Regions from separate parts of the Ureibacillus endophyticus genome, predicted to be linked through region 1. Evidence: riboswitches for the same ligand, from Rfam matches in the RefSeq annotation. Region 1 holds a riboswitch; each other region holds the start of a gene.
The links. Region 1 has a riboswitch for S-adenosylmethionine ahead of NKR20_RS01410 (O-acetylhomoserine aminocarboxypropyltransferase/cysteine synthase family protein). Riboswitches for the same ligand answer to the same signal wherever they lie in the genome.
Positions count from the first base shown of each region.

Region 2: another riboswitch for S-adenosylmethionine. It lies ahead of metK (methionine adenosyltransferase); the one in region 1 lies ahead of NKR20_RS01410 (O-acetylhomoserine aminocarboxypropyltransferase/cysteine synthase family protein).
Region 3: another riboswitch for S-adenosylmethionine. It lies ahead of metA (homoserine O-acetyltransferase MetA); the one in region 1 lies ahead of NKR20_RS01410 (O-acetylhomoserine aminocarboxypropyltransferase/cysteine synthase family protein).

Region 1 covers NZ_JAMYWW010000001.1:276,356-284,797, reverse strand. The annotation lists gene NKR20_RS01440 (HAMP domain-containing sensor histidine kinase) at 1-1,240, opposite strand, end outside; gene NKR20_RS01435 (response regulator transcription factor) at 1,517-2,215, opposite strand; gene NKR20_RS01430 (DMT family transporter) at 2,366-3,259, opposite strand; gene NKR20_RS01425 (MerR family transcriptional regulator) at 3,397-3,627, shown strand; gene NKR20_RS01420 (homoserine dehydrogenase) at 3,714-4,700, opposite strand; gene NKR20_RS01415 (hypothetical protein) at 5,050-5,439, opposite strand; gene NKR20_RS01410 (O-acetylhomoserine aminocarboxypropyltransferase/cysteine synthase family protein) at 5,729-7,036, opposite strand; SAM riboswitch class I at 7,156-7,272, opposite strand; gene NKR20_RS01405 (glycerol-3-phosphate acyltransferase) at 7,416-8,048, shown strand; gene nfsA (oxygen-insensitive NADPH nitroreductase) at 8,250-8,442, shown strand, end outside.
Region 2 covers NZ_JAMYWW010000001.1:2,632,875-2,641,316, reverse strand. The annotation lists gene NKR20_RS12885 (alpha/beta hydrolase family protein) at 1-765, shown strand, start outside; gene NKR20_RS12890 (NUDIX domain-containing protein) at 1-2, shown strand, start outside; gene pckA (phosphoenolpyruvate carboxykinase (ATP)) at 856-2,442, opposite strand; SAM riboswitch class I at 2,639-2,759, shown strand; gene metK (methionine adenosyltransferase) at 2,999-4,195, shown strand; gene NKR20_RS12870 (gamma carbonic anhydrase) at 4,255-4,767, opposite strand; gene NKR20_RS12865 (alpha/beta hydrolase) at 4,887-5,693, shown strand; gene NKR20_RS12860 (alanine/glycine:cation symporter family protein) at 5,822-7,315, shown strand; gene mnmM (tRNA 5-(aminomethyl)-2-thiouridylate-methyltransferase MnmM) at 7,412-7,981, opposite strand; gene mnmL (tRNA modification radical SAM protein MnmL/YtqA) at 7,981-8,442, opposite strand, start outside.
Region 3 covers NZ_JAMYWW010000001.1:1,776,469-1,784,910, forward strand. The annotation lists gene NKR20_RS08600 (Lsa family ABC-F type ribosomal protection protein) at 1-864, opposite strand, end outside; gene ytaF (sporulation membrane protein YtaF) at 1,150-1,785, opposite strand; gene NKR20_RS08610 (nucleic acid-binding protein) at 2,045-2,251, opposite strand; partial or broken gene NKR20_RS08615 (GNAT family N-acetyltransferase) at 2,280-2,678, opposite strand; gene NKR20_RS08620 (Dph6-related ATP pyrophosphatase) at 2,892-3,578, shown strand; gene NKR20_RS08625 (hypothetical protein) at 3,723-5,123, shown strand; gene metA (homoserine O-acetyltransferase MetA) at 5,462-6,400, opposite strand; SAM riboswitch class I at 6,486-6,596, opposite strand; gene NKR20_RS08635 (hypothetical protein) at 6,651-7,409, opposite strand; gene NKR20_RS08640 (AAA domain-containing protein) at 7,428-8,442, opposite strand, start outside.

The DNA.
Region 1 (8,442 bases):
GGTAGCCCATACGACGAAGGAAGATTATCAGAGCAGGTAATCCTATAAAGAATAGTAGAACAACATATACAAGTAGTAATCCACCGTCCAACATTGCTCCAGCAAAGCCTAATCCTGATAAAAATGTAATTACCATTATTATGACAGATTGTATACCAATTGAACGATTTAAAAATAAATCTTGTATTCCATCTGCTAATCTATATAAAAACGCTTGTTTAAATTCTTGTTTAAATTTTTGTGCATTGCTTAAGCATTCCTTAATCCATACTACTCCTAATACAACAATCGTAATTGAAATAAAAAGTAGTATAAAATTAAATAGTACATCTACTACATAATTGGTTAAATTATAGTAGTAAGTAACATTACTGATAAGATTACTCATCGAATCTATCAATGCATAAGCAAATAAAGCTGAAGTCAATACGATGACAATTCGAACATCAATCGGTACTCGTAAAAACCACTCTTTTAATCTTGATGAGAAATTAAAGTTTTTAAAAGAAGGTTTTGCAATAGTAAACAAAGCTATTATTGTTAAAATTCCAGTAGCCCAAATGGAATAAAAAATAATTTTAGCCACTGTAAATGACTTATACTCTGTACCAAATTGAGTTGCATTTAACATACTTTTAGGAATACTAATACTCCCTTCAAATTGAACTGTTTCGTAATTAAACTCCATTTGATTAATTAATGTAACACTATCATAGTTTCCATCAGAACCAACATAAAAATAATTATTTACTGTAAAATACGGTTTTTGATTACCATATTTTTCGGAAAAAATTGTTACATTAGAATTTCCTGAATCAAAGTGTTCACCAGTATCTACATTGACCAAATTATAAGAGAAATAACCATAGTTATTTAAAAATTCCTTCGCTGCTAACTTCTCTTCTTTTGCAAACTTTTCAATGAGTTGTTCCTTTTGTTTTCTTATTTTTTCTTCCACATGTTTATCATCGGAGAAATTCTCTTTTATATCTTCTATCTTAGCATCACGTTCTGCTATTAATATTTCTTTTAATTGTGCGTCCCCAGATTCATCCGCTTGTAAAATTCGATCACTATATTGCTCGCGAATATTTGCTACTTGTTCGGATAATGTACCGTAATAGTTACGATGAAAGTCAATTTCTTCTTGTGTAACTGTAATCGATTCTTTTGCTTTTTTCTCATCAAACGGTTGCAACACATAACGTCCAAGCTGTTGTTTAAAGTCTTCCTTCGTCATTTCAAAATTAGAGGATTCGAAATAGTTGCTGCCTATATATTTATGTGCATTGAGAATAAAGAGCACGCTAGAAAAAACTACCCACGTAATTAGAAAAAGAGAGAGGAGTGATTTAGCATTTAACTTCATTTATATTTTCCTCCTCAAAATAGTTTTATTAATAATTGCATTGCATTATCATAATGTGAACTTAAAAACTTCCATGTGGCAAATCCGATATACCCCATCCCAATAATGCTCGCTATTAGGCAGGTAATGGTAATGTAAGTCTCAATTTTATTTTTCAATTTTATATCCAATGCCCCACACAACCTTTAAAAACCTTGGATTTTTAGGATCAGCTTCGATTTTTTCACGGATTTTTCGGATATGCACTGCCACTACATTTTCTGCGTTATAAGCTTCTTCATTCCATACCAATTCATAAATCTCGTTAATTGAATATACTCGTCCAGCATTTTTTAATAAAAGCTCTGTTATTTTGTATTCAATGGGTGTTAGTTTTACAAGTTCCCCATCTAAGCGGACTTCTTTTGCATCCACATCAAGGGATAGCCCATTCACTTCAACTTTTGATTTGGATTGTCCATCATACGTTCCTAACTGGACATATCGTCGTAATTGCGATTTAACACGTGCTAGTAATTCTAACGGGTGGAAAGGTTTTGTAACATAATCATCTGCCCCAACCGATAACCCGTGGATTTTATCAGAATCCTCTGCCTTAGCGCTTAACATAATAATAGGAATATTTTTTTCTTCTCGTATTTTAAATGTTGCCGTAATTCCGTCCATATTTGGCATCATTATGTCTAATATGATTAAATGAACTTCATTTTCCTTTAACAACTGTAATGCCCTAAGTCCATCAGCAGCTTTTAAAACATTATATCCTTCATTTTTTAAATAGATCTCTATGCCATCTCGAATGTCTTGATCATCATCTGTCACAAGTACCGTTAATTTTTTCTCCACTGACCTCACCTCATCCCTTTTTCTTATGTTTCCATCATAGTTTTTGAATCTTAATAACTGGTTATTATAATTCTGAAGAAATTCTTAAGATTGTATGTAACATTTAATAAGTTTAATAAGGACATGCTAAGTTTGCATGTCCTTATCCTATCAACTTGAGGGTTCAATTTCCTCATTTATAGCATTATGTGCTTTTCTACTACCTAATGTTAAAACAATAATCCCACCTAATAACATCGCTACGCCTACCCATGATGTAGGACTTAAATATTCCCCGACTAGAAAGACTCCGAGAAGTGCAGCTGTTAGTGGTTCAGCTAAGGATAATGTAACCGCAGATGAAGAGCTAATTTTCTCTAAACCACCTAAAAATAATATATAAGCTACACTAGTTGCTGCTAAACCCATAAATACGATTGGAAATAGGTTTTGCTTGTCCATTGCCCAAGACACTCCATCACCAGAGAAAGGTAATAACATAATAGAGCAAATAGAGAAAGTCATTGCTACTGCTGGTAATGTTTCTTCATTTTCCGTTAACTGCTTACTACAATTCGTATAAAGCGCAAACATAAACCCTGCACATAAAGCGAGAAGAACTCCTATCGGATGCACTGTAGCTTCTCCACGGTTAACAAAGAGCAATATACAACCAACGATAGCGAGAATAGTTGCAATTCCCCAAACTCTATTTGGTTTGCTCTTCCAAATAGCCCACTCAATGATTCCCGAGAAAACTGGAGAGCTTCCAATTGTAACAACTGTACCAACAGCGACTCCAGTAAATCGTACAGATGTAAAAAATAAAGATTGGAATAAAGCAATAGTTAATGCAGCGAGAATTGTCCATTTCCACGACCATTTGCGAAAATTAATTTTACGCATGAACAATGCTGCTATCAGGAGTACCCCTCCCCCAATAAGTGAACGTACCCCCGCTACGGCAATCGGTGATATCCCTTCTTTCAGGAACGTTTGTGTTGTACCTACCGTTCCCCAGAGAATCGCAGCAAGTAACACAAATATATATGGCAATAAATTCAAATGAGAACATCCCCTTAAATTCATAGTTTACTCTATATTGCAATACTACCATTTTTTAGAGGTATATCAAAATAGGTTACGTAGAATGTTATAATAGAGAAAATCAACGGAAATGAGTTTGATAGGAGAGCTTAAACATGTACAAAACTGTAGCTGAAACTGCAAAAGATATTTCAATGCCGGAAGATCAAGTACTCCGCTATATTTATGCTGGACGAATTAAAGCGGTTTACGATGGTGAGCAGTATTTGATCAATAGCTCGCAATTTGATACTTATCATGAGCAATTGGCACGCATAAAGGAAGAGATCGAAATTTGGCGAAACACTCCAATCCCAGAAGACATTGATGTAAAAGATGAGGATTAAAATTCCGCTCATATTCAGCTAAAGCGTATATAAAAAACCATCCTGAGGCGTCAAGTTGATAAACCGAACGCAACAAGATGGTTTTTTTATATTGTCACGACAAAGCCCGCACGTTTGCCGATAATTTCTGCATAATCTTCTACCATTACACTTGCAGTAGGGTACATACCTGCACCTGGTCCTACTAAAGTTAAAGTCCCGATATAATTTGTCTCCATTGTCACTGCATTAAACACATCATCAATTGGGTACAATGGATGTTCTTTATCCACTACCATTGGTCCAACTTTCGCAATGATTTTCCCATCCGATAGACGTTCAACTTCTGCTACGTGACGATAACGTAATCCTTGTTCTGTCGCTTCTTTTACTTGTTCAGAAGTAATTCCATCTATACCAACGACTTCAACATCAGCCCAATCTGGTTGTTCTCCAAAAGCTAAGGCTGATAAAATCATTAATTTTTTGAACGCGTCTTGCCCTGATACATCATTATATGGGTCAGCTTCTGCATAACCTAAGTTTTGTGCTTCACGAAGCGCTTCATCAAAAGACCAACCTTCTGCACGCATTTTTGTTAAAATATAATTTGACGTACCATTTAAGATACCTTGAATTCTAGTAACATCGTTAACTAGTAAAATGTTTTTCATTGTTTTAATAACAGGAACACCGCCAGCAGTTGTTGCCTCATAACCAACGAATACACCATTTTGCTTTGCTAACTCCTGCAACTCTAACCCGCGCTTTGCAAACATCACTTTATTTGCTGTAACTACATGACACTTATGTTCTACAGCCTTTTTTAAATAAGAATAGGCAGGTTCTTCATTTACGATTGCTTCAAATACTACTTGAATTCCTTTGACTGATAGAACATCATCTATACTATCTGTTAGCAAGTGTGCTGTACCAGGTACACGTTCTCTCGTTGTATCACGAACTAAAATCTTTGCTACTTCTAATTCAATACCTAGTTTATCTCGAAGCTCCTCTCTTTTTTCATTTAATATATGATATATCCCTTGCCCTACTGTGCCAAAACCTAAGATGGCCGCCTTTATTGTTGCCATTCCTATACTCGCCTCCATCTTTACTATACGTCCTTCTATTTCATATGCTCGTTAGATAAACCTATTTTACAAATATAAAAACAAATAATTCGAAAAATTTAACTTAAGAGAATTTTATCTTATATTCAGACGGAACTCAAGGAAATTCTTCTCATGATGGACAATTGTTTTTTTAAGAAGGTCAGAAAAATTCCAATTTACTTTTAATGCATAATATATTTATTCATTAAACTTTACATTAAATAATGTTCTTATAATGCCCAATTACAACCACTATTTAAGAAAATAAAAAACTGCCTAAAATGCACATTCAGGCAGTAAAAGAGATGTTATAAAGGGAAATGTTTAATTAAGATACTTTTCTAATAAGGCTCGCTTTATACTTATTTATTATTTCTTTCATAATATTTTCTTCTTCCATCGTAAAACGTGGTACACCATATGTTCTGTAAACTAACTGGAACTGACCGAATTCTAGCTCCCAATCCTTCGCAGGTTCATCAATATGACTCTTTCCATACTCTTCGTATGCATCTTTCACTTCTTTCACAATATACCCATTTTGAGCGAAAGAATGTACTTGTTCAGAAAATGCGTTATGACCATATATTTTATTCCACACCGTCGCAACATCCGCTAATAGATGTTGTAAAGCATCAGCATTAATAAAAATATGTTGTTCGTTTAATTCAAAAATAAAATAAGCTGCGATATTTTGTGCACTATAGATATTTCCCATTTTACAACACTCCTTCATCTCTCTAGGGGTGTAGCAGTTGTTGGGGGACAACCGCTACAGTTTTCTAATTTCATATATATTCAAAAGCTAGGGGATGCTTTGAACGCGATTTTCAATTATTTACCTATATTATAAGACCGATAACCTTAATTGTCAATAAAACAAATGAATTTACTAGGTTTTAAAATAAAAAGTAAGTAGCCTAATGAACGGCCTTTAGTTTGGTTGGCGAAAACCAGCCTATTCACGAAATGATGTGAATCAGACAAGCTTCACCAAGCGAACTAAATTACTTTTTATGCATTTGTTTGGTAACACCTTCAACAGCTACAGCTAAAGCTTGTTCTAAATCAGCAATGATATCTTCAACGGCTTCTAAACCAATTGATAAGCGAATGAGCTCTTCAGATACACCTGCAATTTTTAATTCTTCAGCAGATAATTGTTGGTGAGTTGTTGAAGCTGGATGAATGATTAATGATTTTGCATCTCCAACGTTTGCTACGCGAGAGAATAATTGAACATTATCAATCACTTTGCTTCCTGCTTCTCGTCCACCTTTAATGCCAAATGTAAGCATAGAACCAAAGCCATTTTTTAAGTACTTTTTCGCTAATGCATGCGATGGGAAGTTTTCTTTCCCTGGATAGTTTACATATTCCACAGATGGGTGGTTTTCTAAAAACTCTACAACTTTCTCTGCATTCTCACCGTGTCTTGTATAACGCAAATGAAGCGTCTCTAAACCTTGTAAGAAGTTAAATGCAGCATCTGCACTTAATGTTGGTCCAAAGTCACGTAGTAATTGAACACGCAATTTTGTAGCAAATGCAGCTGCAGCAGTGTCAATTCCATAACGTAAACCATGATAAGACTCGTCCGGCTCTGTAAATCCTGGGAAGCGACCTTGTGTCCAATCGAACTTACCAGCATCAACGACAATGCCACCGATCGTTGTTCCATGTCCACCAATCCATTTTGTTGCAGAGTGAACGACAACATCTGCACCAAATTCGATTGGGTTTGATCCGTATGGGGATGGGAATGTATTATCGATAATTAGCGGAAGTCCATGCGCATGAGCAATTTCCGCAACTCTTTCAATATCTAAAACATTTAAACTTGGATTACCAATTGTTTCAGCATAGATTGCTTTTGTATTTTCAGTAATTGCCGCTTCAAAGTTTTCTGGGTTTGATTCATCAACAAATATTGTTGTAATTCCGTAGCGTGGCAGTGTATTTGCAAACAGGTTATATGTTCCACCGTATAATGAACCAGCAGCTACAATTTCATCCCCTACCCCTGCAATGTTTAAAATGGAGAACGCTATGGCAGCCATCCCTGAAGATACAGCTACTGCTGCAGTTCCACCTTCTAATTTGGCAACACGTTGCTCAAAAACATCGACTGTTGGGTTCATAATTCGGGAATAGATATTACCTGGTGTTTCTAATGCGAACAGTTGACGAGCATGCTCTGTATTTTGAAACGCATAAGCAGTCGTGCGATAAATTGGTACAGCAATTGCACCTGTTACTGGATCTGGTTTTTGTCCACCGTGCAATAGAATTGTTTCTGGACGTTGTTGTGACATGTAATCTTCCTCCTAGTTTTTATTCGATGGATGATCGCATTTAATAAGGAGGACTTTATTTAGGGAAAAACAAAAAGCCCTCTTATATAAGAAGAGGGCTGCTAGTTGCATTTTTCCTCCCCTTATCTGTCAGATCAATCAAAATCTGTAGGAATTAGCACCTTAGTAAACACTTTATGTATTCACTGGTTGCCGGGCATCATAGGGCCTATTCCCTCCGCCACTCTGGATAAAGGTATTTGATTCATGTTCCATCGTTGTACTTACTATAAAGCATAGTAATCAACTCTGTCAACTATTAATTTTAAATTTTTTGAAACTTCTTTCATTTCCTCAGAGTATAATAGAAATAACATCTATTGGAAAGGAGTTTTTCAGAATGCTAGTTACTTTGTTTTCCGTTCTTATAGTTGGTTATTTAATCGGATGCATTCATGGTTCTAACTTCGCTAAATTATTATCCGGTGTAAATTTGAAAGAAGTTGGTCATGGAAATGCCGGAGCATCAAATGCAGTATTATCTCTCGGATGGAAATATGGTGTACTTGTTGGAATAATTGATATTGGTAAAGGGATCGTCGCAATCATTCTTGGTCAATTTTTACTTTTAAATTATACAACCTTTACCACAGAGCAAATTTCAATACTTCTTTATTCCATCGGAGCCGCTGTTATTTTAGGACATAATTTCCCCGTCCATATGAATTTCCGCGGTGGAAAAGGTACTGCATCTTTAATCGGCATATTCATTACACTTAACTGGCAGATGGGGTTAATTGCAGTATTGCTTCTTATTGTCATTTCCCTTATATCAAATTATTTAATTATCGGTGTATTTGCCCTTTATTTGATATTTGCTATAACTGCTATCATACAAGAACCAACAATCTGGCCATTTTTCATAACATTATCTTTATTCATTATAGCAATCATCTTACATGTTGAAAATCTAAACCGAATGCGTTTAGGAACAGAACCAAAAATTACGTCTGCTTTTAACAAAAAACCATAAATTAACAAAAATGCCGTAAATTTAACTTCAAATTAACTTTACGGCTTTTCACCTCTCCTTCCTCCTCGGTAAAACACATTTTGAAATTACCCTCAATCCCCTATTTTGTATTACATTTCAAAATAGTCTAATATAGCTTTATAGGGAATATTTCTCTAAATTATTCTATTTACTACATTACATACAAAGGGGAGTTTTAGTATGTCAGTTAAAGAGGTATTACGTAGTCATTCATCTGTTCGAAAATACACTGGAGAACAAATTCCGAAAGAAACGGTTATTGATCTAATCGAAACTGCACAAATGGCAGCAAGTTCCCATTTTGTTCAAGCCTATAGTGTTATTTGGGTAACTGATGAAGAAAAGAAACAAAAACTAGGTGAACTATCTAAGA
Region 2 (8,442 bases), 2.4 Mb from region 1:
AGTATTGAAACTATTCGAAGTTATCCTTCACCTAATCCGAATGTCGAGTTGTTTGAAATCTTGTATTGGTCGCAGGGACTTAGGGTAAAGGGATTACTAGCAAAACCGAAGTTAGAAGGGAATTATGATGCATTACTTTATCTAAGAGGTGGGTTACAATCTATCGGCATGGTGCGTCCTTCGCGTATTGCTCAATTTGCATGCCAAGGATTTGTTGTTTTTGCTCCTTATTACCGTGGAAATCGGGGAGGAGAGGGAAGAGATGAGATTGCAGGTGAAGATCGATATGATGCCGTGTATGCAGCAGAGGTGTTGAAGAAATTTGTTGATAAAAATGAGATTCATCTCTTTGGCTTTTCTAGAGGTGGTTTAATGGCATTATGGACTGCCATTTTACGAGATGATATTAAATCAGTTGTTACATGGGCAGGGGTTTCTAGTGTAACAAGCATGTATATGGAACGTGTAGACATGAGAAGAACATTAAAACGGATTATCGGTGGTTCTCCAAATAAAGAGCAAGAAAAGTTTGATGAAAGAACACCGTTATTTAAAGTAAATGATATTAATGCACCTGTACTCCTTATTCATGGTACAGAAGATGAGAATGTAAGTATTAATCAATCCTATGACCTCGAGCAAAAGTTAATCGAAGAAAATAAACAAGTAGAAACATGGTACTCTTCTGGGTTAGGACATCATTATCCGCCTAATGTCAATCGTAAAACAGTAAAAGCATTATGTGAGTGGATGAGAAGTAGATAAAATTGAAAGAGCCATTTCCTCAAAAGGAAATGGCTCTTTATTTATGATATAAAGTTTATAAAACGTTATGTCGACTTTTGTCTAACTATATTATACTAAAGGTCCGCCATTTTTCAAAATTTCTTCTGAAACATTAGAGAACTTTTTGAAGTTTTCTTTGAATAAGTCTGCTAAGTATGCAGCTTTTGCATCGTATGCAGCTTTATCTGACCAAGCATCTCTTGGATTTAATACTTCGCTAGGAACCCCTTCAATTTCAGTTGGAATGTGTAATCCAAATACTGCATCTTGAGTTGTAGCAACATTGTTAAGTTTACCGTCAATTGCAGCACGAACCATTGCACGTGTATATGAAAGTTTCATACGGCTTCCTACGCCGTATTCTCCACCAGTCCAACCAGTGTTTACTAAAAATACTTGTGAACCATGTTCGTCAATTTTTTCACCTAACATTTCCGCATAACGAGTTGCTGGTAATGGTAAGAATGGTGCACCGAAGCATGTAGAGAATACTGGTTCTGGAGAAGTTACTCCACGTTCTGTACCTGCTAATTTTGATGTGAAACCACTTAAGAAGTGATACATCGCTTGCTCTTTTGTTAACTTACTGATTGGAGGTAATACACCAAATGCATCAGCAGTTAAAAATACGATCGTTTTTGGATGACCTGCAACTGATGGTGTTACAATGTTTTCGATATAATCGATTGGGTAAGCAACACGCGTATTTTCAGTTAATGAACCATCATCATAATCTGGAATACGAGTTTCTGGATCTACTACAACGTTTTCTAAAACAGAACCGAAACGAATTGCATTGTAGATTTCAGGTTCTTTTTCAGGTGAAAGGTTAATTGTTTTTGCATAACATCCACCTTCAATATTGAATACACCGTTATCTGACCATCCGTGTTCATCGTCACCGATTAATTTACGGTTTTTGTCTGCAGATAATGTTGTTTTACCTGTTCCTGATAAACCGAAGAATAGTGCAACATCGCCAGCTTCGCCAACGTTTGCTGAACAGTGCATTGAGAAAATATTGCGTTCAGGTAGTAAATAGTTCATGATAGTGAAGATAGATTTTTTCATCTCACCAGCATATTCAGTACCACCGATTAGGATTATTTTCTTTTCTAATGATACAATAATAAATGTTTCAGAAGCTGTACCATCTACAGCTGGGTCTGCTTTAAATGTTGGTGCTGCAACAATAGTAAATTCTGCAACATGAGAAGCAAGTTCTTCTTCTGTTGGACGGATGAATAATTGATGACAGAAAAGATTGTGCCAAGCATATTCGTTCACTACTTGAATTGAAAGTTGTGAATCCTTATCAGCGCCAGCAAATCCTTTGAATACATAAAGCTCATCTTTTTCTTTTAAGTAATTTACAACTTTAAGATATAGGTTATCGAACACTTCAGCAGAAATCGCGCGGTTTACACTGCCCCAATCGATTTTGTCTTTTGTGCTCTCTTCTTCTACGAAATATTTATCTTTCGGAGAACGTCCTGTATATTTACCTGTTTCAGCAACGATTGCACCGTCAACAGTTAGAGCTGCTTCTCCACGTGATGTAGCTTTTTCCACTAATTGTGGTACTGATAGTTGAACTTTAATATTCTCGCCGTTTAATAATTCCTTCAGTTCATTCGCAATTTCTACTGAATTCATCGATTAAATACCATCCTTTTTTCAGAATTCCCACTGCATGGGATGTTTGTTTAATTTCAAAAATAGTATAACACATTGAATTAAATAATCTATACTATTCATAAATTATTTTTTAATTTTTAAACTTTTAAAGAAATCAACATTTATAAATTGACATTGGATGTCGATTTCCGTAATATGTTGATTTGAACGGATACTCTTATCCCGAGCTGGTGGAGGGTCAAGGCCCTATGAAGCCCGGCAACCTGCATTTATTATATATAATAAATGCGATGGTGCCAACCTGATGCAAGGGAAAATCCCTTGAACGATAAGAGTGAAAGGTACTGTATTTACAATTCCTTTTACTCATGGGTTTTATGTGAGTAAAAGGAATTTTTTTTTGAAAAGAGTACAAAATGAAAATAATGTAACAATTATTATTCGCCTTTCGATATCCTCGTGTTAATAAGCAGTAACGGCTTGGAGTCCAACCTTCATGTGCGGACTTAACATGGGTAATGAGTACCGTATCAAATCGAGAACTAATCTCGTATAGATTTTAGGAGGAAACCAAATGACAAACCGTCGACTGTTTACATCAGAAAGTGTAACAGAAGGGCATCCGGATAAAATATGTGACCAAATTTCCGATGCAATATTAGATGCAATTTTAACAGAAGATCCAAATGCACGTGTAGCATGTGAAACAACTGTTTCAACTGGTTTAGTACTTGTAGCAGGTGAAATTACAACTTCTACTTATGTGGATATTCAATCAGTTGTTCGAGATACAGTAGCCAAAATTGGTTACACTCGCGGTAAATATGGCTTTGATGCTGAAAATTTATCAGTACTAACTGCAATCGGTGAACAATCCCCAGATATTGCTCAAGGTGTTGACCAAGCGCTTGAAGCACGTGAAGGATATATGAGCGATGAAGATATTGAAGCAATTGGTGCAGGTGACCAAGGCTTAATGTTTGGATTTGCATGTAACGAAACACCTGAACTAATGCCACTACCAATTAGTTTGGCTCATAAATTATCCCGTAAACTAGCCGAAGTACGTAAATCTAAGGAAATTCCATATTTACGTCCCGATGGAAAAACACAAGTGACAGTTGAATACGATGAAAACAATCATCCAGTTCGCATCGATACAATAGTTATATCCACTCAACACAATGAAGATGTAACATTAGAACAAATTCAAGAAGATTTAAAAGAGAAAGTAATTCGTGAAGTTGTTCCGAGTGAATTAATTGACGATAATACAAAATATTTCATTAATCCAACTGGCCGATTTGTAATCGGTGGACCAAAAGGTGATGCTGGATTAACTGGTCGTAAAATTATTGTTGATACTTACGGTGGTTATGCACGTCATGGCGGCGGTGCATTCTCAGGAAAAGATCCAACAAAAGTTGACCGTTCTGCAGCCTATGCTGCACGTTATGTTGCGAAAAATATTGTAGCTGCTGGTCTTGCTGATCGAGCAGAAGTGCAATTAGCATATGCGATTGGTGTAGCACGTCCAGTGTCAATTTCAATCGATACATTTGGAACTGGAAAAGTAGCTGAGAGTCAATTAGTAGAATGGGTAAGTGAATTATTTGATTTACGTCCTGCAGGCATTATTAAAATGCTTGATTTACGTCGCCCAATTTACAAGCAAACAGCTGCTTACGGTCATTTCGGTCGTACAGATTTAGATGTTCCTTGGGAAAATACAGATATTGCTGAGAAATTAAAAGAAAAAGCTGGATTATAATATGTTAAAAAGCAGGTGAGTTTTTTCACCTGCTTTTACATTCTTACTATATAATATGTTTACTTTTGAAGCGATTTATAATATTGACCTTTTTCAACATATTCACGAATAATGCGGTCCATATCTTCACGATCTTCTGGCGTGATTTCGCGTACAACTTTTGCAGGTCTTCCCATTGCTAAAGAATTCGGTGGAATCTTTTTACCTGGGGGAACTAAACTACCAGCCCCAATAAAAGCTCCTTCACCAATTTCTGCACCGTCTAGAATGATGGAACCCATCCCAATTAATGCGCGTTTTCTTATTACGCAACTATGTAATGTTACTTGATGTCCAACAGTCACTTCATCTTCAATAATTAATGGATTATTTGGACTTTGATGAAGACAACTCAAATCTTGAATACTAACACGTTTACCTATGTACGTTGGTGCAACATCACCACGGATGACAGAATTAAACCAGATAGATGTTTCTTCACCGATTGTCACATCGCCGGTAATTGTGACATAATCAGCTATAAATACAGATGGGTCTATTTTAGGATTTTTATCTTTAAAAGGGTAAATCATCGTAAATCTCCTCGTTTCTAAGTATGATATATATGCTTATCGTAACAAAATAAAATAATAAAGAAAATATAAAAGGTATGTATGCCCAAAAGTATGCTATTTGGGTTGGAGGCGAAGTTATGTGGAAATGGGAAACAGATGAACATGCTAAAGCAGTTGTGGTCATAATACATAGTGCTTTTGAACATCATCGTTGGTATGCCTGGTTAATTGAAAAATTACGCACTGATGGGTATCACATTGTGATGGGGGATTTACCCGGTCATGGTGAAGAATCAAAATTTTTAAGAGTGCATGACGAAGCGATTAACGAGTACATCACCTACATCAAACTGTTAATGCAAAATGCTCTTTCCTATGAGCTTCCGGTATTTGTAATAGGTCATGGTTTCGGAGGTTTACTTGCAATTGAATTTTTAAAGAAAAAAACAGTAGAGTGTGCAGGGCTTATTTTATCCTCTCCATGGCTTCATTTACGAAAAACATCAAATTTAATTACCAACGCTTTAACAAGTGGTATTGGTACCCTTGCACCAAATAAAAAAATCTCATTAGAGTTTGACAAGAAAATGTTAACTCGAAATTTAGATGGGTATACGGAAATGATTGATGATGTTCCATATCATTCTAAAGTTACAGGAGGATGGTATAAGGACGTTCAACAATTAATGAAAAATATAACAACAGAACAAGAGAATAAATTAACTTTGCCTATTTTATTATTAACTGCCCAACAAGACAAAATTACTGATCCATCTATTTCAAAAAAGTGGTTATTCTCTCAAAACACGTCTGAATTACAATATAAAGAATGGCCATACAACTACCATAATCTTTTTCATGATAACGAAAGAGAGGAAGTTTTTCTGTATACGAAGGACTTCATGAATAATGTTTTAAGGTCTCTAGGTTATATTGTAAAATAGTATCTTAAAAAAACTCAGTGAATGAACTGAGTTTTTTTTGTTTTTTTTTAGAAAAATATTGTATTAATGGAATTGATGTAATATATTGAATTTTATAACAATAGTATACATCAAGGGGGAGAAGTGTTATGGAGAATATTGTTAATGCACTAAATAATTTCTTTTGGGGTCCCTGGTTTATCTATGGGATTCTACTAGTTGGGGTATTTTTCTCAGTGATTACTAGATTCTTACAAGTGCGTTACATCAAAGAAATGTTCGTTTTAATGTTCAAAGGGGAAAAATCCGAGAAAGGTATTTCTTCATTCCAGGCTATGAGTATTGCGTTATCTGGTCGAGTTGGGACTGGTAATATTGCAGGTACAGCAACTGCCATTGGATTTGGAGGACCTGGTGCAGTATTTTGGATGTGGGCAATCGCCTTTATTGGGGCAGCTACAGCTTACGTTGAATCAACTTTAGCTCAGATTTACAAAGAGGAAAAAGAAACAGAATATCGCGGTGGTCCTGCTTTTTACATAGAAAAAGGTATGGGTCAAAAATGGTTTGCGGTTATATTTGCAATTGCAGCATTACTTGCAATGTTAATATTAATGCCTGGTGTTCAATCAAATGCGATTGCTGGTGCAGTAAATAATGCATTTGGAATTGAACCATGGATCACTGGTGCTATTATTGCCGTTTTATTAGGTATCATCATTATCGGTGGGGTAAAATCTATTGCAAATGCAGCACAGGTAATCGTACCATTTATGGCTGTAGCATATATTTTAATGGCAATTTTAATTATCATTTTAAATATTTCAGAAGTACCAAGTGTAATTGGACTAATTTTCTCAAGTGCATTTGGGGCTCAAGAAATCTTTGGTGGTATTATTGGTTCTGCTATCGCTTGGGGTGTTAAACGAGGAATTTACTCAAACGAAGCAGGGCAAGGGACAGGTGCTCACCCAGCTGCTGCTGCTGAAGTATCTCACCCTGTAAAACAAGGTTTAGTTCAAGCGGCTTCTGTATATATTGATACTTTACTAGTTTGTTCAGCTACGGCGTTTATGATTCTATTTACAGGTATGTATAATGTACATGATGAAAAGGCTGCTGAAGATAATACATTTATCCATGTGGGTGAATTCAAAGCATCTGAACTTTCTGGAGAGGAACAAATCACGTTTGCGAAAAGTATTGAAGCAGGGGCTTCTTATACACAATATGCAGTAGATTCTGCATTACCAGGATTTGGTGCTCCATTTGTTGCGATTGCATTATTCTTCTTTGCATTCACAACAATAATGGCTTATTACTATATAGCCGAAACCAACGTAGCATATCTATTCTCTGGAAGTGCTGAAAAAATAGGGATTTGGGTAGCGAAAATCGTTATCATCGTAACAGCATTCTATGGAACAGTACGTACATCAACGCTTGCTTGGGCAATGGGTGACGTAGGATTAGGTTTGATGGTTTGGATAAACGTTATCGCAATTCTAATTATAATGAAACCTGCAATTGTTGCGCTTAAAGACTATGAATCTCAAAGAAGAGAAGGTAAAGAGCCGATTTTTGATCCTATTAAATTAGGAATTAAAGGTGCAGAATTCTGGGAAAAGAGAAATAAACAATAATATTAAATATGGCCAATCCAATAAATTGGATTGGCTTTAACTGTAAAAAAATGCCATCTCATTTATTAGTAGTGAGATGGCATTGTCTTTTTCTAATTATTTTTCTTTCACTTTTTCAATCGCAATAACAAAAGGTGGGTCATTTTTTTGATTTAAAAATTGATATTGCAGTACATGGAAATACTTTTGAGGTAAGGTACTTACATAGTTTATGACTTCATCTCTTTCCGTTTTTCCACCTTCATGACCATGGTAAATCACTAGTACCACGATTCCTTCAACCTTTAACAACGCAAGTATACTTTCTATTGCTTGAATTGTAGTATTTGGTTTTGTAATGATTGCATGGTCACTGCCAGGTAAATAACCTAAATTAAAGATAGCCGCAGCTACTGGAGTTGAGATGTATTTTGAGATATTTTCATGTCCATCTAAAATAACAGTCGCACGGTGACCTAAATTAGCCTCGGTTAAGCGATTCGTAGTTGCTTCAACTGCTTGTTGTTGTACATCGAAGGCAAATACTTGTCCTTGATCACCAACAAGATTGGCTAGAAAGAGTGTATCATGACCGTTTCCTGCTGTTGCATCAATCACTGTATCTCCGTTAGTAACGGATGATATTAGTAAATGTTGTGCATATTGTAATACTCGTTGAAGTTTCATTATTTAGGCACTTCCGCTTTGTATTTTTTTCCTTGCCAACTACCTCGGCGCTCAAGTTCTGCATCAATTCCATTTAAAACTTCCCATTTATTAACACTCCACATTGGCCCAATCATTAAATCAATTGGTCCATCCCCAGTAATGCGGTGAACAATCATTTCTGGAGGAATTACTTCTAGTTGATCCGCTACAAGATTTATATATTGATCTTTCTCTAAAAATTCAAGCATCCCTTTTTCATACTGTTTAACAAGGGGAGTTCCTTTTAATAGATGAAGTAGATGAATTTTAATACCTTGTACATCTAATTTCGCTACTTCACGAGCTGTTTCCATCATCATATCGTAGTCTTCAAGAGGTAGACCATTAATAATGTGCGTACAAACTCGAATGTTATGTTTACGAAGTTTTTCAACACCTTCTACATATGTAGCGTAATCATGAGCGCGGTTTATAAGGTT
Region 3 (8,442 bases), 1.5 Mb from region 1:
AAGCAACTTCGACTTTTCCTCTAGTGCTTTTTGTTGTCTCGATTCAAGGGTCTTAGCTCTTTTCATCATCTTTGCTGCTTTATGTCCTACGTAACCTTTATCCGGTTTCAAACCAGCAATTTTTGTCCCATTTTTTGAGGACTCGACTTTATGAGACCAACCTTCTGAACGTTTTGCAGCTTGTTTTAATCGACCAATGTCCTTTTGTAGACGTTCATTCTTGGCCACTTCATATTCCTGCTGTCGATCGAAATTTAATTTCCAAGATGAATAGTTCCCACTTTGTACTTCGATATTTGCACGATTAATCGATAGAATATGGTCTACACACCCGTCTAAAAAATTTCGGTCGTGAGAAATTAAGATAAATCCTTTTTTCTTTTGAAGATAATTCGAGACAATCTTACGTCCTTCGATATCAAGATGATTCGTAGGCTCATCGATTAATAAAAATTGCCCTTCATTCAAAAATAGTGCAGCAAGCAATACTTTTGTTTGTTCACCATTTGATAGTAGATGAAACGGTCGGTACATTATTTCTGCATCTACATTTAAATAGGCAATTTCACGAAGAAACTCCCAATCCTCTGCTTGAGGGCAAATCTCTTCTAATATTTCATAGGTATATTTATTCGGATCAGAAACGGGATACGGAAAATAATTAAACTCTACAGAGGAAGTGATTTTCCCACTATATTCATATTTTCCTAATAATAAATTAAAGAATGTGGTTTTCCCCCGTCCATTTCTCCCGATAAAACCTAATTTCCAATCTGTATCAATTTGAAAGCTTACTTTTTCAAATATATTGTCAAAACTACTTGGATAAGCAAAAGTTAAATCTTGAACTTGTATCATTGCCATCATTATTCCTCCTTTGTAATTCATCACTACAAAGTCGGTAATTCTGTTATTCATGATTTAACTGAATAGGTTTGATGGAATTAACGACTATTTTGTAGTGAAACATGTGTTCTAATAGCATCTAAACTGTCCATTTTTCCATCTCCTTTATATAGATTGAAGAATCCCTAAAATATGGTGGGATTCCTCATAATTGTATTTATATACTAGCATTTTTAGAAATGGGAGACAAATTGCAATTCAATTAAAAATCCACCCATTGTACATTTAACGGGTGGACGACATTTACAATCGAAAAATACCAATAATGATTAACGCAATCCCAGGAAGTATGCTAAGGTGTTTCATCCACTCAACATGCGTTAAGAGCTTCCCGATTTTAATCCCTACGATTACAAAAAAGGTACAAGATATCGTAATAATGATAGAAAATAAAATTGGTGGCAAGTCGATCAACGCTGCACCCACCCCTGCACCAAAGGAGTCTAAGGATAGTGCTAATCCTAAAAATAAAGCTTCCATACTATTTATATTGCCAGAGCGATTAAAATCCGCTTCCATTGGTTTATTAAGAATTTTAATAATAATCGAAAATGATTTCATCTCAAATTTAATAATTTTATATTCGGATTGGTTTTCTGAATTCGCTTTTTGTGAAGTGAAAAATTGATAAAAAACCCAAATACCTAACCCTATTAGGATAAGACCACCAAGTGTTTCTGCAGCCTCATGGGAAATAAACCTCTCAATAATGGTGCCAATCCCCATTGCAATCATTAACACTACAAATGTGCAGGAAGAAATAATGGCTAATGATTTAAAAGGAATCGTCACTTTTCGTAGCCCATATGTTAAGCCAACTGTAAAACTATCTAAACTTACTGCCAACCCTAAAATCAATAATGAAAGTAATTCACCCATTCTTTGCTCCTTTCAACCAATCGCCTCCTTATCATATGAACACGGGTTGAAAGATGACATTTTAATAGTCCAATTCCAACGAGATATCTATTAAATAATAAAGTTCTTAGTTACTTATTGCGTATTTTTAGATTGGGAAGCGTTTGATTTTTGGTGCGTGTGTATTAATTTTAAACACTAAGTGTCGGATAATATGCAATGTTCTAAAAATAAGAAAAGGCGTTTGAAATAAATCAAACACCCGTATGTTTAAACTTATTCAATTCTGTTTAAATTCTTTGAACTCTTCTATATAAAAACCAACATTTCCGCAGGCTGGACAAACGGCTGCTTTCGTTTTTGCGGATACTTTATTAAATATTCCTTTGCCTTTTTGACTGATCTTGATACCTGAAATATCCCCTTCAATACTTACTTTGCAATCAAGTATCATTTCCGTTTGACATTGATGACAAATTCTTTTCATAATTCGTCCCCCCTTTTATAGATTTTTGTTAATTGAATTTAAACTCCATTTTTCTACTCTTTGTTGTCATTCCAATAGACTGATAAAATTCAATAGCATTTTGATTGTTCTCTAATACGTTTAATTCAATGCTATCAGCGTTCAGATTTTTCCCAAAATCAAAAGCATATTTCATCATACGTTTTCCGATTCCCTTCTTTTGATGTGCTGTTGCAGTGCATATGCTGTTTATTAATAATATCTTTCTTTCGTTCACAAAGGGATTTTCAGCAATATTTACTTCCTCCATTACGATAACCCCAACTATTTCTTTTTCGATGGTAGCCAGAAAAATGTGTTGTTTCTCATCATCTAGTTGGCTATTAAAAGTTTCTTGAGTTACTGGAGTAGAATTTTCTTTATATAAATCTGGTCTTTCACTTACATGTAATTCATGAACTTGCCTGAATAAAAACGATACTGATTATTAATCCTCTTTCGTTGCCTTCCGAATAGAAAATTCCATAGTTGCCTTCCTTTCACGGAGAATTTCACTTCTGTACCTTATTTGCAATTTTTTAAGACTATTTTTATTATAGCCTATCAGTAAGGACCAATTATGATAAAATCTCTATAAAAATAGTAAAGGGGCGAAATTGAAATGGCCGAATTAAAGGACTGGAAAACGAATGCATGCGGGCAAAAATTTATCGCTTCTTATAGTGGCGGTAAAGATAGTAGCTTAGCTTTGTTTAAAGCGATGAAAGTTGGAGAAGCGGTTGGTCTCATCGTCATGTTAGAAGAAGAAGGCAAACGTTCTCGCTCTCATGGAATGCCCCCAGAACTCATACATGCACAAGCGAATTCAATTGGTTTACCCGTCTATTCCGCTGCTGCAAGTTGGGCAGATTATGAAAATCAATTTATTAATCTTTTAGAAAAAGCTAAAAATGCTGGAGCAGACGTATTAGTAACTGGGGACTTAGATATGCCTGAAGAAGACTGTTGGCATGAAAAAGTAACGAATCAAGTAGGATTAAAGCTTGGAATGCCTTTATGGCAAATGAACCATCACGATGTCGTGAAAGAATTCATTGATTTAGGATTTGTCACGGTGATTGTTACTGTTAATTTATCCCTTGGGATGCGGAAAGATGATTTAGGCAGAACGTTAACCCATGAATACGTGAAAGAGCTTGAATCACGCGGTATTGATCCGTGTGGTGAAGGTGGAGAATTCCATACAACCGTGATTGATGGCCCCATTTTTAAACAACCAATTTCAGTGCGAAAAGGTGAAATTTATAAGGATGGAGAATATGCATTTTTACCATTAGAGCTCGAATAATAATTAAGCGTGTCTTGAGAAATAAATCAAAACTCGCTTTTTTATTTTCAGTTAAAAAAATATATCCATCAAAATACCCTGAGCACACACCCATTAGACATATGCCTCATATTCTATGCGTAAAAGAAATGAGGGAGAAAAAGTATGGGTGCATTAGGTGTGGATTTGTCGGCGCTGCATTGGATTTATGTTGTGTTTATTGTGTTAATCATCGGATTTATGGTGAAACGTCGTGATACAACGTTAATTTGTATCATTGGGATCTTCATGCTAGCGATTGTGGCAACAGGCGATCTCACGGCTTCCATCAGTGGCGTCTTTAATAGCTTTATATACGCCATTACCGAACTATTGTCGACAATTTTGATTATTTCCATTATTGTTGCGATGAGCCGGGTGTTATTGAAAACGGGTATCAATGAAGTCATGGTTTCACCGTTTACGAAAATCATTAAAAACCCTACTCTTGCCTACTGGACAATTGGTATTTTAATGATGGTCATCTCTTGGTTCTTCTGGCCTTCTCCAGCTGTGGCGTTATTAGGGGCAGTGTTATTACCGGTTGCCATTCGAGCGGGGCTTCCGGCACTTGGGGTTGCCATGGCGATGAACTTATTTGGTCATGGGATCGCATTATCTGGGGACTTTATTATCCAAGGTGCTCCAAAACTAACGGCGGATGCTGCAGGAATTCCAGTTGCTGATGTAATTTCTGCCAGTGTTCCACTAGTTATTGTGATGGGTGTTGTAACAACAATTGTGGCATTCATATTCTTACGCCGTGACATGAAACGTGGAAAAATGGAAATGGTCGGTACTTTTGGTGAAAAAGTTGTTGAAGACGTTAATGAAAATTTACTCACATTAGGACAACGTAAGTTTTTTGCGATCTTAATTCCAGTTGCCTTTATTATTGACGTTGTGGCGATGTCTATGTTTGATTTAACAGGCGGCGATGCAACAGCACTTGTCGGAGGAACTACAGTCTTTATCCTACTATTATTAGCAGTCTTTGCACATAAAAATGACGGCCTTGAGAAAACAACGAGCTATTTAATAGAAGGATTCCAATTTGGATTTAAAGTGTTTGGTCCAGTTATTCCAATTGCAGCATTTTTCTATTTAGGGGATTCTGGTTTCACGAAAATTATTGGTGAATATTTACCAGCTGCTTCACAAGGAATTGTAAACGACTTAGGTATTGCTTTAGCAGCAATTGTACCGTTAACAGCTGAAATTGCAGCGGTTACATTAACGAGTGTTGGTGCGATTACTGGTTTAGACGGCTCAGGCTTCTCTGGGATTACATTAGCCGGTTCCATTGCGAATTTATTCGGAACAGCGCTTGGTGAAGGTACTGCTACACTAACGGCACTTGGGCAAATAGCGGCAATCTGGGTTGGTGGAGGTACATTAGTTCCTTGGGCATTAATTCCAGCTGCAGCGATTTGTAATGTCAGTCCATTTGAGTTAGCACGTCGAAACTTCATCCCGGTCGTCATTGGTCTAGTTGTCACGACGATAGTTGCGATGTTTATTTTATAAAAAGTAAAACGCTTGGAAGATTAACTCTCCAAGCGTTTTTTGTATATACTGTGAATTCCATGCTACTTCAATTGATAAGGAACTTAATTGTTAAGTGGACGAAAACTCGTTCTATCTGGACGAGTCTGCACATTATGTGGATGAAATCTTATTCTATCTGGACAAATCTGCACGTTATGTGGACGAAATCTTATTCTATCTGGACGAATCCGCACTTTATGCAGACGAATCCATCCGCCTACTGGACGAATTTTTCAATTTTAAAAAGCTAAGCATCTGAGCAGCTCACAAATGCCTAGCTTAGAATTTTATAAAAATTCAGAATTTAAAGGGTACCATTAAATATGGAATTCGATGCTGTCGTCTACGAAATGCCATTCATATGGTGTTTCTTGGTATACGTAATAGTTTAACCAATTGTAGAACAGTAAGTGCGAATGCGCGCGCCATGTATTTTTCGGCGTTTGGCTTGGGTCATTATTCGGGAAGTAGTTCACCGGCATGTCTACTGGTTCACCTTTCGCCACATCTCGTTCGTATTCATCAGCCAATGTTGTTGCGTCATATTCTAGGTGACCTGTAATCATAATATGTTTAGTATCCTTTGATTGAATAATAAACGGACCCGCTTCTTCTGAATAGCTTAGTAAGCGTAAATCTGGATGTTCGCGTACTTCATCAAGGGATACAGACGTGTGACGTGAGTGTGGAGCTACATATTCATCGCTAAATCCGCGCACTAAGTCCACAGTTAAATCTGTAATCACATGTGAGTAGATGCCCGAACATTTTTTCGGCAATTCAAATTTACCAATATTAAAATGATGATAAAGTGCCGCTTGAGCACCCCAACAGATATACATACACGAGGTAACATTCACTTTTGCCCAATCCATAATCGTTGTTACTTCTTCCCAGTAGTTAACTGCTTCAAACTCCATTCGTTCGACAGGTGCACCAGTAATAATCATTCCATCAAAACGACGGTGTTTAATTTCATCAAATGTATTATAAAAAGTGTCTAAATGCGACTTTGACACGTTTTTAGATGCGTAAGTTGCAGTGTTTAAAAACGTTACATTCGTTTGTAGTGGTGTATTACCTAATAATCGTAAAAGTTGAAGTTCAGTTTTCTCTTTTTCTGGCATTAAATTTAACACTAAAATATTTAATGGTCGGATTTGTTGTGTTTTGGCACGGTCTTCTTCCATGACGAAAATTTTCTCTTGTCTTAATTTTTCGCCTGCCGGTAAATTTTTCGGTATATTAATAGGCATTAAACGTTCCCCCAATTCTTTTCATCTCAAAATAAAAACCCCTCATTCCAGCATGAGAATGAGAGGGAATAATTTATATGCCGCACTCTTATCTCCCAAGACAATATTGTCTTGCTGGAATTAGCACCTTTCTAACCGATGTTAGAGGTTGCTGAAGCTTCATTGGGCCATTTCCCTCTGCTTCTCTTGATAAGATAGATGAAATTAATGTAATACTAACATGATGATGAAATATTTGCAATATTCTATTTTACTTTTTTGATAGGAATCTCTCTTTCCAGGCAGATTTTTCTTTATCTTCAATTTGATGTTGCAAAGTCGGATCCCAATTATTTGTTAGAGTATTCCAAACGCGGGATGTGAATTGCTCTTTCTCTTCATCAAAAAGAATAAATTCGATACATGGCACATCATTAACTTGAATATCTTCAAAAGATTCAATAGAAGTGATAACCAAGTTTGATTCTTCTTCCTCATCTTCATCCATTTGAAGAAATCGCAATTCTTCTACGAGCTTATCGTTATCAACTTGAAGCTCCTCCACTTGTACGTGATATCGGTACATATCTTCCGGAAAATCCTCAAAGTCGAGAACTGCTTCAATTTCACCTTGTAGGAAAGTTTGATGCGTTGGGCTATACAACGTTTCTTTTGATGTAATTTCTTGGTCTTCTTCAAACACACCACTAGTCAATTGTTTTAACCCTTTTTCCGTTAATTGAAAATGATCTTCCTTTGTTATTAATCCAGTTTTGTGCATCTTGGACAATAAATCTTGAATAAATAATTCTTCTACCAATAATATTTCACTTAACTGTTCGGCTTTTTTGAACTTTGCTTTTTGCAATGAAATTAAAAGCATTTTCATCAAAATATCCATTTTTGTTCGGACAATTGGTTTGTATGCAATGTTAACCGTATGAACGGGAACACACCAAATAGCCGTTTCCAAAATGTTTGTTTTATGAAATTGTTCGGATAGTTTTTGTTGGAGTGCTTGGAGTTCCATCATTTCGTCCTTTCAAAACTAAGAAGTTAGTTCCTTAACATTGCGGTAGCCGTCTTGAGATTTGACAACAGATAGTAAGTTACTATACATGTTGCGTGTTTGCTCTTTCTTCGGTCGTTTTGTAAACATATCAACACTACCTACCAGAACTAGCAGCTCCCGCGCACGCGATAAGGCAACATTGAGGCGACGGTAGTCTTTAGCAAAGCCGATTTCCCCGTTTTTATTGTCGTTGTTACGAACCATACTCACTAAAATAACATCCATTTCCATACCTTGGAATTTATCGACAGAACCTGTACGGATGTGTAAATGCGGTAAATGTAGTTCGTGCTCAATCATTCGATTAATGCGTTTTACCTGCTCCGCATAGAAACTAATAACCCCCACTGATTTACGTTCATCTTCCGGAATTAGCCCTTGTTTTTTGGCAACTTCTGTAGAGTGATTTAGATCCACTAACATGGCGCGGATTGTTTTTAGCTCTTCTTGATTTAATAAACTTGAGCCTTCCTTCATCCGCTCTTCAAAATAGTTAGGCTCATTCGGTAAATCAATCCATAATAGATGGTCACTTCGTTTGATTAGGTTACTTTCTAATTTATGGTCACGTGCTGCATCAGAATCAGGAAGACCACATTTCAACGAGTCTCCTTCATGTTCATAAAACGGCGCGATCGTTTTCATAATATTTTCATGCATGCGATATTGAATCGCGAGCATTTTTTTATTTGATGACGGTAAGTTTTTATAAAGACGTTCGAATAAGGATTCTTCCAGTAATTTTTCCAGCTCACGTTTTTCTTCAAACGTATTACTTTCTTTTATTACAGTTTCTAATGTTTCCTCGAATGTATCATCCCCAATTAATGGTGGTAGTTGGTGATGGTCTCCTACTAAAACAATCTTCTTTCCTTTTAACATCGGAAGTAATAATTCAGGTGGTGTTGCTTTGGATACCTCATCGATAATAACCACGTCAAAAATAGGATAGTTGTCCATAAACTCTTTGTTTGCTGATGCCACACACGTA